DNA from 2 places in the Chromobacterium sp. FG22 genome. Region 1 is predicted to be linked to the other one. Evidence: riboswitches for the same ligand, from Rfam matches in the RefSeq annotation. Region 1 holds a riboswitch; the other holds the start of a gene.
What was found. A riboswitch is a leader RNA that binds a small molecule or an ion and turns the genes downstream of it on or off. The one in region 1 is predicted to bind glycine.
Positions count from the first base shown of each region.

Region 2: linked by a shared signal. The riboswitch ahead of ACODSD_RS15270 (trimeric intracellular cation channel family protein) and the one ahead of gcvT (glycine cleavage system aminomethyltransferase GcvT) in region 1 are both predicted to bind glycine.

Region 1 is NZ_JBMDJX010000019.1:18,420-23,500, reverse strand. Features, by position in the region: gene gcvP (aminomethyl-transferring glycine dehydrogenase) at 1-762, opposite strand, end outside; gene gcvH (glycine cleavage system protein GcvH) at 886-1,272, opposite strand; gene gcvT (glycine cleavage system aminomethyltransferase GcvT) at 1,346-2,434, opposite strand; glycine riboswitch at 2,476-2,572, opposite strand; glycine riboswitch at 2,587-2,678, opposite strand; gene ACODSD_RS17380 (dihydroxyacetone kinase family protein) at 2,924-4,606, shown strand; gene ACODSD_RS17375 (M15 family metallopeptidase) at 4,650-5,081, opposite strand, start outside.
Region 2 is NZ_JBMDJX010000015.1:16,168-21,248, reverse strand. Features, by position in the region: gene ACODSD_RS15275 (LuxR C-terminal-related transcriptional regulator) at 1-710, shown strand, start outside; gene ACODSD_RS15270 (trimeric intracellular cation channel family protein) at 740-1,354, opposite strand; gene ACODSD_RS15265 (hypothetical protein) at 1,364-1,630, shown strand; glycine riboswitch at 1,674-1,856, opposite strand; glycine riboswitch at 1,858-1,944, opposite strand; gene ACODSD_RS15260 (DUF3141 domain-containing protein) at 2,081-4,591, opposite strand; gene purU (formyltetrahydrofolate deformylase) at 4,686-5,081, opposite strand, start outside.

The DNA.
Region 1 (5,081 bases):
CGGCGATTTCAACGCCACCAAGGCCATGATGTCGGCGGCCACCACCGCCACCGCGCCCTTGGCCTTGACCGCGGCGATGTGCGGGGTCAGGTCGATCAGATCGCCGGCTTCGCCCGGATATTGGAACAGGGCGCCGAAGTATTCGCCCTTGCCCGCCTCTTCCGGATGGCCCTGCACCAGCTCGAAGCCGAAGTACTTGGCGCGGGTCCGCATCACGTCCAGGGTTTGCGGCAGCACGCGGCTGTCTACGAAGAACTGGCCGGACTTGGCCTTGGACACGCGGCGCGCCATCGCCATCGCCTCGGCGGCGGCGGTGGCCTCGTCCAGCAAGGAGGCGTTGGCCAGTTCCAGACCGGTCAGGTCTATCACCATTTGCTGGAAGTTCAGCAAGGCTTCGAGACGGCCCTGGGCGATCTCAGCCTGATACGGAGTGTAAGCGGTGTACCAGCCCGGGTTTTCCAGCAGATTGCGCAGGATCACCGTCGGGGTCAGCACCGGGTAATAGCCCTGGCCGATGAAGGATTTATTGACCACGTTCTTGGCGGCAACGGCCTTCAGTGCGGCCAGCGCCTCGGCTTCCGGCATCGGATCCGGCAGCTCCAGCTTGCGGTTCAGGTGAATGTCGGCCGGCAGCGTCTGCGCCACCAGTTCATCGATGGAGGCCACGCCGATGGCGGCCAGCATTTGCTCGCGCTCGGCGTCGGACGGGCCGATGTGGCGGGAGATGAATTCTTTGCGGTTGAAAAGTTCGGAGAGAGACATGAGTACGGGACCTTCTGTGCTTGCCGTCCGCGCCGCGGCTTGCGCGGCCAATCGGGTGTTGCTGGATAACCGGGCGAAAAAAACGCCTCGCGGCCGATTAGGACTGCGAGGCGGTTTTCACCATCAGGCGCCAATTTCCTTGGCGTAGGCGGCGGCGTCCATCAGGGCGTCCAGGTCCGCCGGATCCGCCGGCTTGATCTTGAAGAACCAGCCGGCGCCGTAGGGCTCGCCATTGGCCAGTTCCGGTTCGGCTTCCAGTTCCTCGTTGATGGCCAGCACTTCGCCGGCAATCGGACAGTAGATGTCGGAAGCGGCTTTCACCGACTCCACCACGCCGGCCTGCTCTTCCTTGGCGAGCTTGGCGCCCACTTTCGGCAATTCGACGAAAACGATGTCGCCCAGCAGTTCCTGCGCGTGCTCGGTAATGCCCACGGTCACGGAGCCGTCAGCTTCCAGGCGCAGCCATTCGTGGCTTTCAACGTATTTGAGTTCGGCGGGGATGTTGCTCATGAGTGTCTCCAGTCAAATCCAGGTCTTAAACGATATTCCCGGCCGCGTCGCGCGGCCTGCCCAAGCACGCCGCTCAGGCGAAAACTTTTTTGCCGTTGCGCACAAACGGCATTTTGACCACGCGCACCTCGGTCAAGGTTCCGCGCAGGTCCACCAGCGCCGTATCGCCGGTGCCGGCCGGCACGCGCGCGATCGCGATGGAGTGTTTGAGGGTGGGCGAGAAGGTGCCGCTGGTGATCACGCCCTCGCCTACGCCTTCCACCACCACTTTCAGGCCTTCGCGCAGCACGCCGCGGCCTTCCAGCACCAGGCCCACTTGTCTGGTTTTCAGGCCGGCGGCTTTCTGCGCCTCCAGCGCCTTGCGGCCGATGAAATCACGCTCCGCCGGTTCCCAGGCGATGGTCCAGCCCATGCCGGCCTCCAGCGGGGAAACGGTTTCATCCATATCGTGGCCGTAGAGATTCATGCCGGCTTCCAGGCGCAGCGTGTCGCGCGCGCCCAGGCCTATCGGCGCCACGCCGGCGGCCTGCAGTTGCTGGAAAAAGGCCGCGGCCTCAACGCCGGGCAGCATCACTTCCAGGCCGTCTTCCCCGGTGTAGCCGGTGCGGGCATAGAACCAATCGCCGGCGGGCTGGCCTTGGAAGGGCTTCAAGGCCTGGATGACGTCGGCGAGCTCGGGCTTGACCGCGCAGACCTTGGCGATGGCCTGCGGGCCCTGCACCGCCAGGATGGACAGATCGCGGCGCACCTTGATGTCCACGTCGAAATCCGCCTTGCGCCCTTCCATCCAGGCCAGGTCCTTGTCGGTGGTGCCGGCGTTGATCACCATGCGGTAGCCGTAGGAGGTCAGATAGACGATCAGATCGTCCACCACGGTGCCGTCGGGGGTGAGCATGCCGGAATACAGCGCCTTGCCTTCGAAGCCGAGCTTGGCCACGTCGTTGGCGATCAAGCGCTGCAGCCAGACTTTGGCGTCCGGGCCGCTGATGTCCAGCACCGTCATATGGGAAACGTCGAACATGCCGGCGTCGCTGCGCACGATCTCATGTTCCTTGAGTTGGGAGCCGTAATGGATGGGCATTTCCCAGCCGGCGAAATCGACCATCTTGGCGCCGGCGGCGATATGGGATTCAAACAGGGGGGTGCGTTTCGGGGCCGTCATCGGTGCGTCCTTAGCAAAAGCGTGTAGTGTTGCTCTATTCCCTACACCCCTCTGTCCCTGCACCTGAGATTTTCCGGCCTTGCGGCCGTTAGCCCCTTCGGTGGGCATCCGCGGATGCCGCTCTCCAGATTCGGCGAACTGGCTGCGGCCAGTCCGATGATGCAGTCCTTTTGCCTGAGCGATTGCGGGTGCGCTTGCGCCTTCGGCGGTGGCGCGGACGGCCACTCTCTCCTGCATGACGAGCCAGATTATGGTTGCTGGGCCGGGGCTTGGCAAGCCGTGTTTATCTTCAACTTAAACAATGACTTAAAATATTCGAAACCGCAAAACATTGAACCGGCATTGCTTCGTTTAAGATCGATTACGAACATATTTCATTTCCTTATCGATCAAAAAATAGATGCCCCCCCCATTGCGCCGCCGCTGATCGTAAGATGACATCCATCTTGACCAAGCACGATCTCTATCCGATCTGGAAAGGAAACCGCGATGCGAAAACTGATCAACGATCCGCGCCATGTGGCGCGGGAGATGCTGGAAGGCCTGGCCGACACCCTGCCCGGCCTGGCGCTGCTCGAGGAAGAAAACGTCTTGCTGCGGGCGGACCTTCCCGCCGGCGGCCTGCGCGACAAGGTGGCGCTGATTTCCGGCGGCGGCAGCGGCCACGAACCGGCCCACGCCGGCTACATCGGCCACGGCATGCTGGACGCCGCCGCGGTGGGCGACGTATTCACCTCTCCCAGCGTAGACACCGTGCTGGCGGCGATCCGCGCCGTCGCCGGCCCCAAGGGCGTGCTGCTCATCGTCAAGAACTACACCGGCGACCGGCTCAACTTCGGCCTGGCGGCGGAACTGGCTCGCGCCGAGGGCATCGCCGTCGACAGCGTGGTGGTGGCCGACGACGTGGCGCTGCGCGACACCGTGGAGCCGGCGCGCAGGCGCGGCATCGCCGGCACGGTGCTGGTGCACAAGATCGCCGGCGCGGCGGCCGCCTCCGGCGCCGGCCTGGCCGAGGTCGCCGCCGCGGCGCGGCAGGCTGCAGAACAGGTGGCCACCATGGGCGTGGGCCTGGGCGCCTGCACGGTGCCGGCCACCGGCCGCCCGGGCTTTCAACTGGACAGCGGGGAGGCGGAACTGGGCCTGGGCATACACGGCGAAGCCGGCGTGCGCCGCGTGGCGACGCCATCGGCCGCCGATTTGTGCGCGACGCTGCTGGACGCCATCTTGCAAGACCGCGGCTGGCGTTCGGGACACAGGGTGGCGCTGCTGGTCAACGGCCTGGGCGGCACGCCGCCGATGGAGCTGGCCATCGTCGCCCGCGCCGCGCTGGCTCATCTGCGCCTGCGCGGCCTACAGGTGGAACGCGCCTGGAGCGGCAACTTCATGACCGCGCTGGAAATGCCCGGCTGCTCCTTGTCCCTGATGGCGCTGGACGATCAGCGGCTCGCCAGGCTGGACCAGGCCACTCTGGCGCCGGCCTGGCCCGGTTCAGGCCGTCTGCCGGCGCAACGCCAGCTGCGCGCCGCGCCGCCGCGCGACGCTTTCACGCCCTCGGCCGCCGCGGCCGATCCCCGTTTGCGCGCCGCGGCCTGGGCCGCGGCCGACGCGCTGGACGCCGCCGAGCCGCTGTTGACCGAACTGGACGGCGCGGCCGGGGATGGAGATCTGGGCGTCAGCATGCAGCGCGGCGCGGCCGCGATCCGGGCCTTGCCCGACAGCGCATGGAGCGACCCCGCCACGGCGCTGCGCGCGGTCGGCCAGGCCTTGCGCCAAGCCATCGCCGGCAGCTCCGGGCCTTTCTACTCCACCGCCCTGCTGCGCGCGGCGCGGCGGCTGGACACGACGACCCCGCCCACCCCGAAGGACTGGGCGGCCGCCTTTCTGGACGGCGTCGCCGCCGTCGCGGAACTGGGCGGCGCGCAAGTGGGCGACCGCACCATGCTGGACGCCTTGTCCCCCGCCGCCGACGCTTTCGCCTCCGCCCTGGACGCCGGACAGGCTCCGGAGACGGCCTGGCGTTCGGCGCTGACAGCGGCGGAGCGCGGCTGCGCGGCAACCGCCGCCATGCGGCCGCGCCTGGGCCGGGCCAGCTATCTGGGCGAACGGGCGCTGGGCGTGCCGGACGCGGGCGCCAGCGCCGCGCTGGTCTGGTTGAAGGCGCTGACCGGCTAGCGCCAGGCCATGGGCCGCCGCGCCCGCGCGGCGGCCCTGGCGATCAGGCCGGCCTCTCCGGCTCGGTCTCCATCGACGGATAGATCCAATCCACGCCCAGCGCCTGCCCCCACAGGCAGTCGCCCAGATCGTAATGCCACCATTCCTCGGCATAATTGCTGAAGCCGGCCTGCTTCATCAGATTGAACAAGACGCGGCGATTGTGACGCACCGTCAGCCAGTGCTCGGAGGAAAAACCCAGGGCCGGATCATGCGGCGCTTCGAAGAAATCGGTGCGCGACGCCGGCTCCGCCGCGTCGAAGGCCGTGCCGAAATCGCAGATCTCGCCCGTGTCCATCCGGCAGATCGCCAGGTCCACGGCGCCGCCGGAATTGTGCGGCAACACCGCGAAACGGGCGGTGTCGTCCGGGTGGGCGGCGAACAGTCGCGCCTGCCGCTCCACCGCCGCCGCGTCCCAGTCCGGGTGCGCGGCGCG
Region 2 (5,081 bases), on a different contig from region 1:
TTTGGCAAGGGTTGGCCGCGTTTCTACGGGAACGCCTGAGTTTCGATACTTGGGTGGCGGTGCTGTTTCGCCAGGAGGCGCCGCCGTGGGTGCTGGCGGATCACGCGGCCAATTACGCCGCCGACGATTTGTTCGCCGACTACCGGCGCGGCCTGTATCTGCTGGACCCGTTTTACGGTTTTGCGCTGAAGCGCCCGGCCGCCGGCGTGTACCGGCTGGACGAGGTGGCGCCGGACCGTTTCCGGGAGACGGAGTACTTTCGCCGTTACTTTTCGCGCAATGTGGTGGCGGATGAAATCCAGTTTCTGCAAGTGTTGCCGGAGGGCGTGCTGTCCCTGTCGCTGGGCAGCAAACGCCGCTTCAGCGAGCAGGAACTGGGCGTTTGCAATCTGTTCGCCCCCTGGCTATTGCCCTTGTCACGGCTGGCCGCGCGTCTGGACGAAGGGCTGCGTCAGCCGGCGGCCAGGACGGGCAGGCAGAGCCGCCGGGAACTGGAGGAGGCGCTGCGCGCGCAGGGCTCCTCGCCGTTGACCAAGCGGGAGGTGGAGGTGGCGCTGCTGATACTCGGCGGCCACTCCACCAAGGGCGTGGCGCGCGAGCTGGGCATTTCGCTGGAAACCGCCAAGGTGCACCGCCGCCATCTGTACGCCAAGCTGGGCGTGTCCAGCCAGGCGGCCTTGTTCCTGCTGCTGGCGGGGATTCAATCCTGATGCCGGCAGCGGTAAACAGATGCGCTTAGTTAGTGCAGATCATGCCGGTACATGAACACCGGCAGCCGCCATTCGCGCCAGATGGCGGCCAGGCGGATGGCGAGGCCGACGGCGAAGCTGGCCAGCACGTTGAGATCATGCGGCACGCCCAGCTTGATCAGGCCCAGGTAGAGCAGGGCCACGGCGAAGGAGACGCTGGCGTACAGCTCCTGGCGGAAGACCACCGGCACGCGGTTGCACAGCACGTCGCGCAGGATGCCGCCGGCAATGCCGGTGATCATGCCGGCCATCACCACCACCACCGGGTGGTAGTCCATGGACTGGGCCACGCCGCAGCCTATGATGGTGAAGGCGATCAGGCCCAGCGCGTCCAGCACCAGGAAGACGCGGCTCAGGCGTTTCATATAGCGGGCCACGAACACAGCGGCCAGGCCGCCGGCGATGACGAGGCCGACATATTCCGGGTGTTGGGTCCAGCCTATCGGGTAGCGGCCCAGCACGATGTCGCGCACGGTGCCGCCGCCCAGGGCGGTGAGGAAGGCGATGACGGTAACGCCGAAGATGTCCATATTGCGGCGGCCGGCCGCCAACGCGCCGGTCATCGCTTCCGCGGTGATGGCGATCAGATAGATCAGGGTAAGCATGTAGTTGCAATGGTCAAACAGGCTGGCGCCGAGATGCGCGGCGAAGCCGGGTGGGAAAAGGGGTTGGCAATGGGCGGGCCATGCCAGGTGGCGCGCAGCCTGGGCAAGAGTTTCGAACACGGGTTTTCCTTGAGAGCTGGTGCACGATCTGCTGCGCTGCGACGATACGGCGTTGAAACCCGCTTCGAAATGCTCATGTACCACGAGTACATTCCGCTTTCTCAGCTGTTTTCGCCTTGTCTCGTCCTTGCTCGCGAGATCGTGAGCACGTTCTGAGCACGGCCGGCGGGCCGCGCATCGGCGCGGCGCTGCCGGCATTGCCTCTCCCCTTGTCCTTTTACCTGAGAGTTAGATGACGGGCGCGGCCTGTGTGCGGGCCTTGCCGGGTGTCACTTGCCCCTTCGGTGGGCGGCTAAGGGCCGGTCACATCATCCGACGCGCTCTCGCTGAAGCGTAGCAGATGATGAACGGGCGCTTAGGGCCTCTCTCCAATCGGCTGGTATCCATGGGCTGCGGTACTGTTGCCTGAGCGATTATGGGAGTTTGCGTCTTCGGCGGGGGCGCATGCCCCTCTCTCCCGCAGCAGGCAAGGATATTAGCGTTTGCTGTATTGTTCAGTCAACGACTGTATACATGGGGCGAGGCAAAAATGTTGCAGTGCGATATCAACATGAAAACGCCCGGACGGCGGTTTGGCTGTCCGGGCGTTTTTGCGCTGGCTGATGCTTAGTTGCTCGGCGTTTTGGGCTTGGCCGCGTCCTTGCCGGCGGCGGGTTTGCGCGTGGCCGGGGTTTTGGCTGCGGATGCCTTGGCGGCAGGCGCTTTGGCGGTTTTGGCCGCCGCGGGCTTGCTTGAGGCCGGCTTGGCCGCAACCGGCGGCGTGCTGCCGGCGGGTTTGACGGCGGCGCTGGGCTTGTCGGCCGTCGCTGCTTTGGCCGGGGCTTTGGCGGCCGGTTTGCGCGGAGCGGCCGCTTTCTTGGCCGGCGCGCTGGCTTTGACGGCGGGCGCCGCGGCGGGAGCGCTTGCGCTTGTCGCTACGGGCTCTGTGGGCGGCAGGATGGCCGGAGCCGACGGCGCGCGGGTGTCCAGTTGCAGCGCGTGCGCCACTTGGTCCAGCCGCTGCTGTTGTTCCGGGGCGATATCGCCGCTGAGCGCCAGCAGTTCGTGCGCCAGCTGCCAGGCTTGGCGGCGGCGGTGTTCTTCCGGCAGCAGCTTGGGCAGGCCGGCCAGCGCGCGGGCTTCGTCCAGCCGCACCAGGAAGACTTGCTTGCGGGCGATTTCTTTCAGCTGCATCAGGGTCAGCGGGTGTTCGTGGCGGATGTCGCGCATGATGCGGCGGATGGCGTTGAACGGGCGCTCGTCTATGATGCCGCGGCCAATCGCCACGTAGGTGAGCAGGCGCACGAAGCCGTCTGCCAGGGTGCCGGTTTCGTAGGCGGGGTCCAGCGTTTGGCGCTTGAGTTGCAACCGTTCCCGTTTCTCCCAGCTGTCGCAGCGGGCGGCGCGGGTTTCGCGGGCCGGCTGGACGCCCACGACGGAGGCCAGCCACGGGGATTCGTACACGGCCTTGAAGCAGTGTTCGGTGGCGGCGTCGCGCAGGTCGCGGTAGCGGTCCAGGCTTTGCGCCATCCAGCCGGACCATTGTTCTTGCAGCCGCCACAGCGGGTTGTCCACGCTCACCGGATGGCGATGGGCGCGCACGTATTCGGCGGCGGGCTTGAGCCAGCTGAGCCAGGGGTTGAGCGGGGAGATCAGCGTGCGTTCCAGCCGCGCCGGGTTGAGTTGGCGCTGGCATTGGGCGCTGGCTTCGCTGCTGACGGCCTGGAGCGCGGGGGAGATGAAGCGGTTGTAAACGCCTTGGTTGATCTCGGAGACGCGGCGCACCACTTCGAAGGCTTGTTCGTCTTCGCGGCCGTCGTCCAGGGCCAGGATGTTGGCCACTTCGCGCGCTTCGAAACGGATGATGTAGCGGCCTTTGATGTATTCCTGACCGGGGGTGCCGGGGGCCACGTCTTCGATGATGGCTTCGTACAGGCCGGGGGCCAGCACGTCGATCAGGTCCAGCGCGCTGGCGAATTCGCTGTGTTCGCGGTTGGCGATGCCGGCGGAGACGAAGATGCCCAGGTGGCCCACCTTGTTGTGCAGGCAGTAAATGATGGTTTGTTCGTTGTCGCGGATGTCTTCCGCGTTGTCGTACAGGTCCGGTATCCAGTTCAGCGCTTGCTGCGGCGGGGTGATGTTGTCGCCCCAGGAGGCGAACACGATGATGGGGGAGCGGATGTTGCGCATGTCCACGCGGTGCTGGTCGCTGCTGACGATCTTGCCTTCCACCAGGTGGTTGCCCACGAAGAGCTGCTGGGAAATCCATTCCATTTCCTGCTTGTTCAGCAGGTAGTGGCCGCCCCACCAGCGTTCAAAGCCCAGATAGCGTTCGCGCTCGGTGTCCACCTTGGCGTACAGATTGTAGGGCTTCTTCCACAGGGTGTTGGCCGGGTCCAGCTTTTCAAAGTTGTTGACCAGATGGGCGCCGTCGAACTTGCCGTTGCCCAGATCGCCGGCCAGCGAGGCGGTCCAGGTGCCGCCCAGCATGCCGCCGGAGTAGCGCATCGGGTATTTGCCGGTGACGCCGGCCCAGTAGGACAGCGGGGTGCCGGCCAGCAGGATGGGGCCGCACAGCTCCGGCGCCACCGAGGCCAGCATGGCCAGCGCCCAGCCGCCCTGGCAGTTGCCGATGACGAAGGGCTTGCCGTCGCTGTCCGGATGCAGTTCCCTGACCTTGCCGAGGAAGACGTATTCGGCGCGGCTGACGCTTTCTATGGTCTGGCTGGGCACAGGCTGGGGGAAGAACATGATGAAGTAGCAGGGGTGGCCCTGTTGCAGCGCGATGCCGATTTCGCTGTCCATCTTGAAGCCGCCGATGCCGGGGCCGTGGCCGGCGCGCGGGTCTATCACCACGAAGGGGCGCAGCGCCGGATTGGTGGCCGGGCAGCCGGCCGGCGGCAGGATGGCTGCCAGCGCGTAGTTGGCCGGGTCCGGCAGGCTGCGGCCGTCCAGGATGATTTTGTAGTCGAACACCAAGACCGGCGGCTTGCCGCTTTGCACGTGTTGCAGATAGTCCGCGCCGCGGTCATGCAGCACGTCCCAGTAGAGGATGCTGCGCTCGCAGGCGTCGCGCCAGTAGTCGGCGACCGGGTTGGAGGAGAAGAGCTTGGACCAGACGGCTGTTTGCGACCACATACGGCACCTCTTGGTTGGTATGACGGATAACTGGCTACTGTACCCTGCTTTTGTTGCGTTGCAATAGACAAAGTTCCTGCCAGGCGAACAACTGTCAGCGCAACACCACAGTGCGCCGCTCGGTGATGAAGACGCGGCGCTCCAAGTGGCAGCGCACCGCGCGCGCCAGCGCCTGGCACTCCATGTCGCGGCCGGCGGCCTGCAACTGCTCCGGGCTGTAGGCGTGGTCCACCCGTTCCACCACTTGTTCGATGATCGGGCCTTCGTCCAGATCGTCGGTGATGTAGTGGGCGGTGGCGCCTATCAGTTTGACGCCGCGCTCGTGCGCCTGCTGATACGGCCGCGCCCCCTTGAAGCCGGGCAGGAAGGAGTGATGGATATTGATGGCGCGGCCGGCCAGTTTTGCGGCGGCGGCGCTGGAGAGCACCTGCATATAGCGGGCCAGCACCAGCAGTTCCGCCCGGCTGTCCTCCATCAGCGCCAGCAGCGC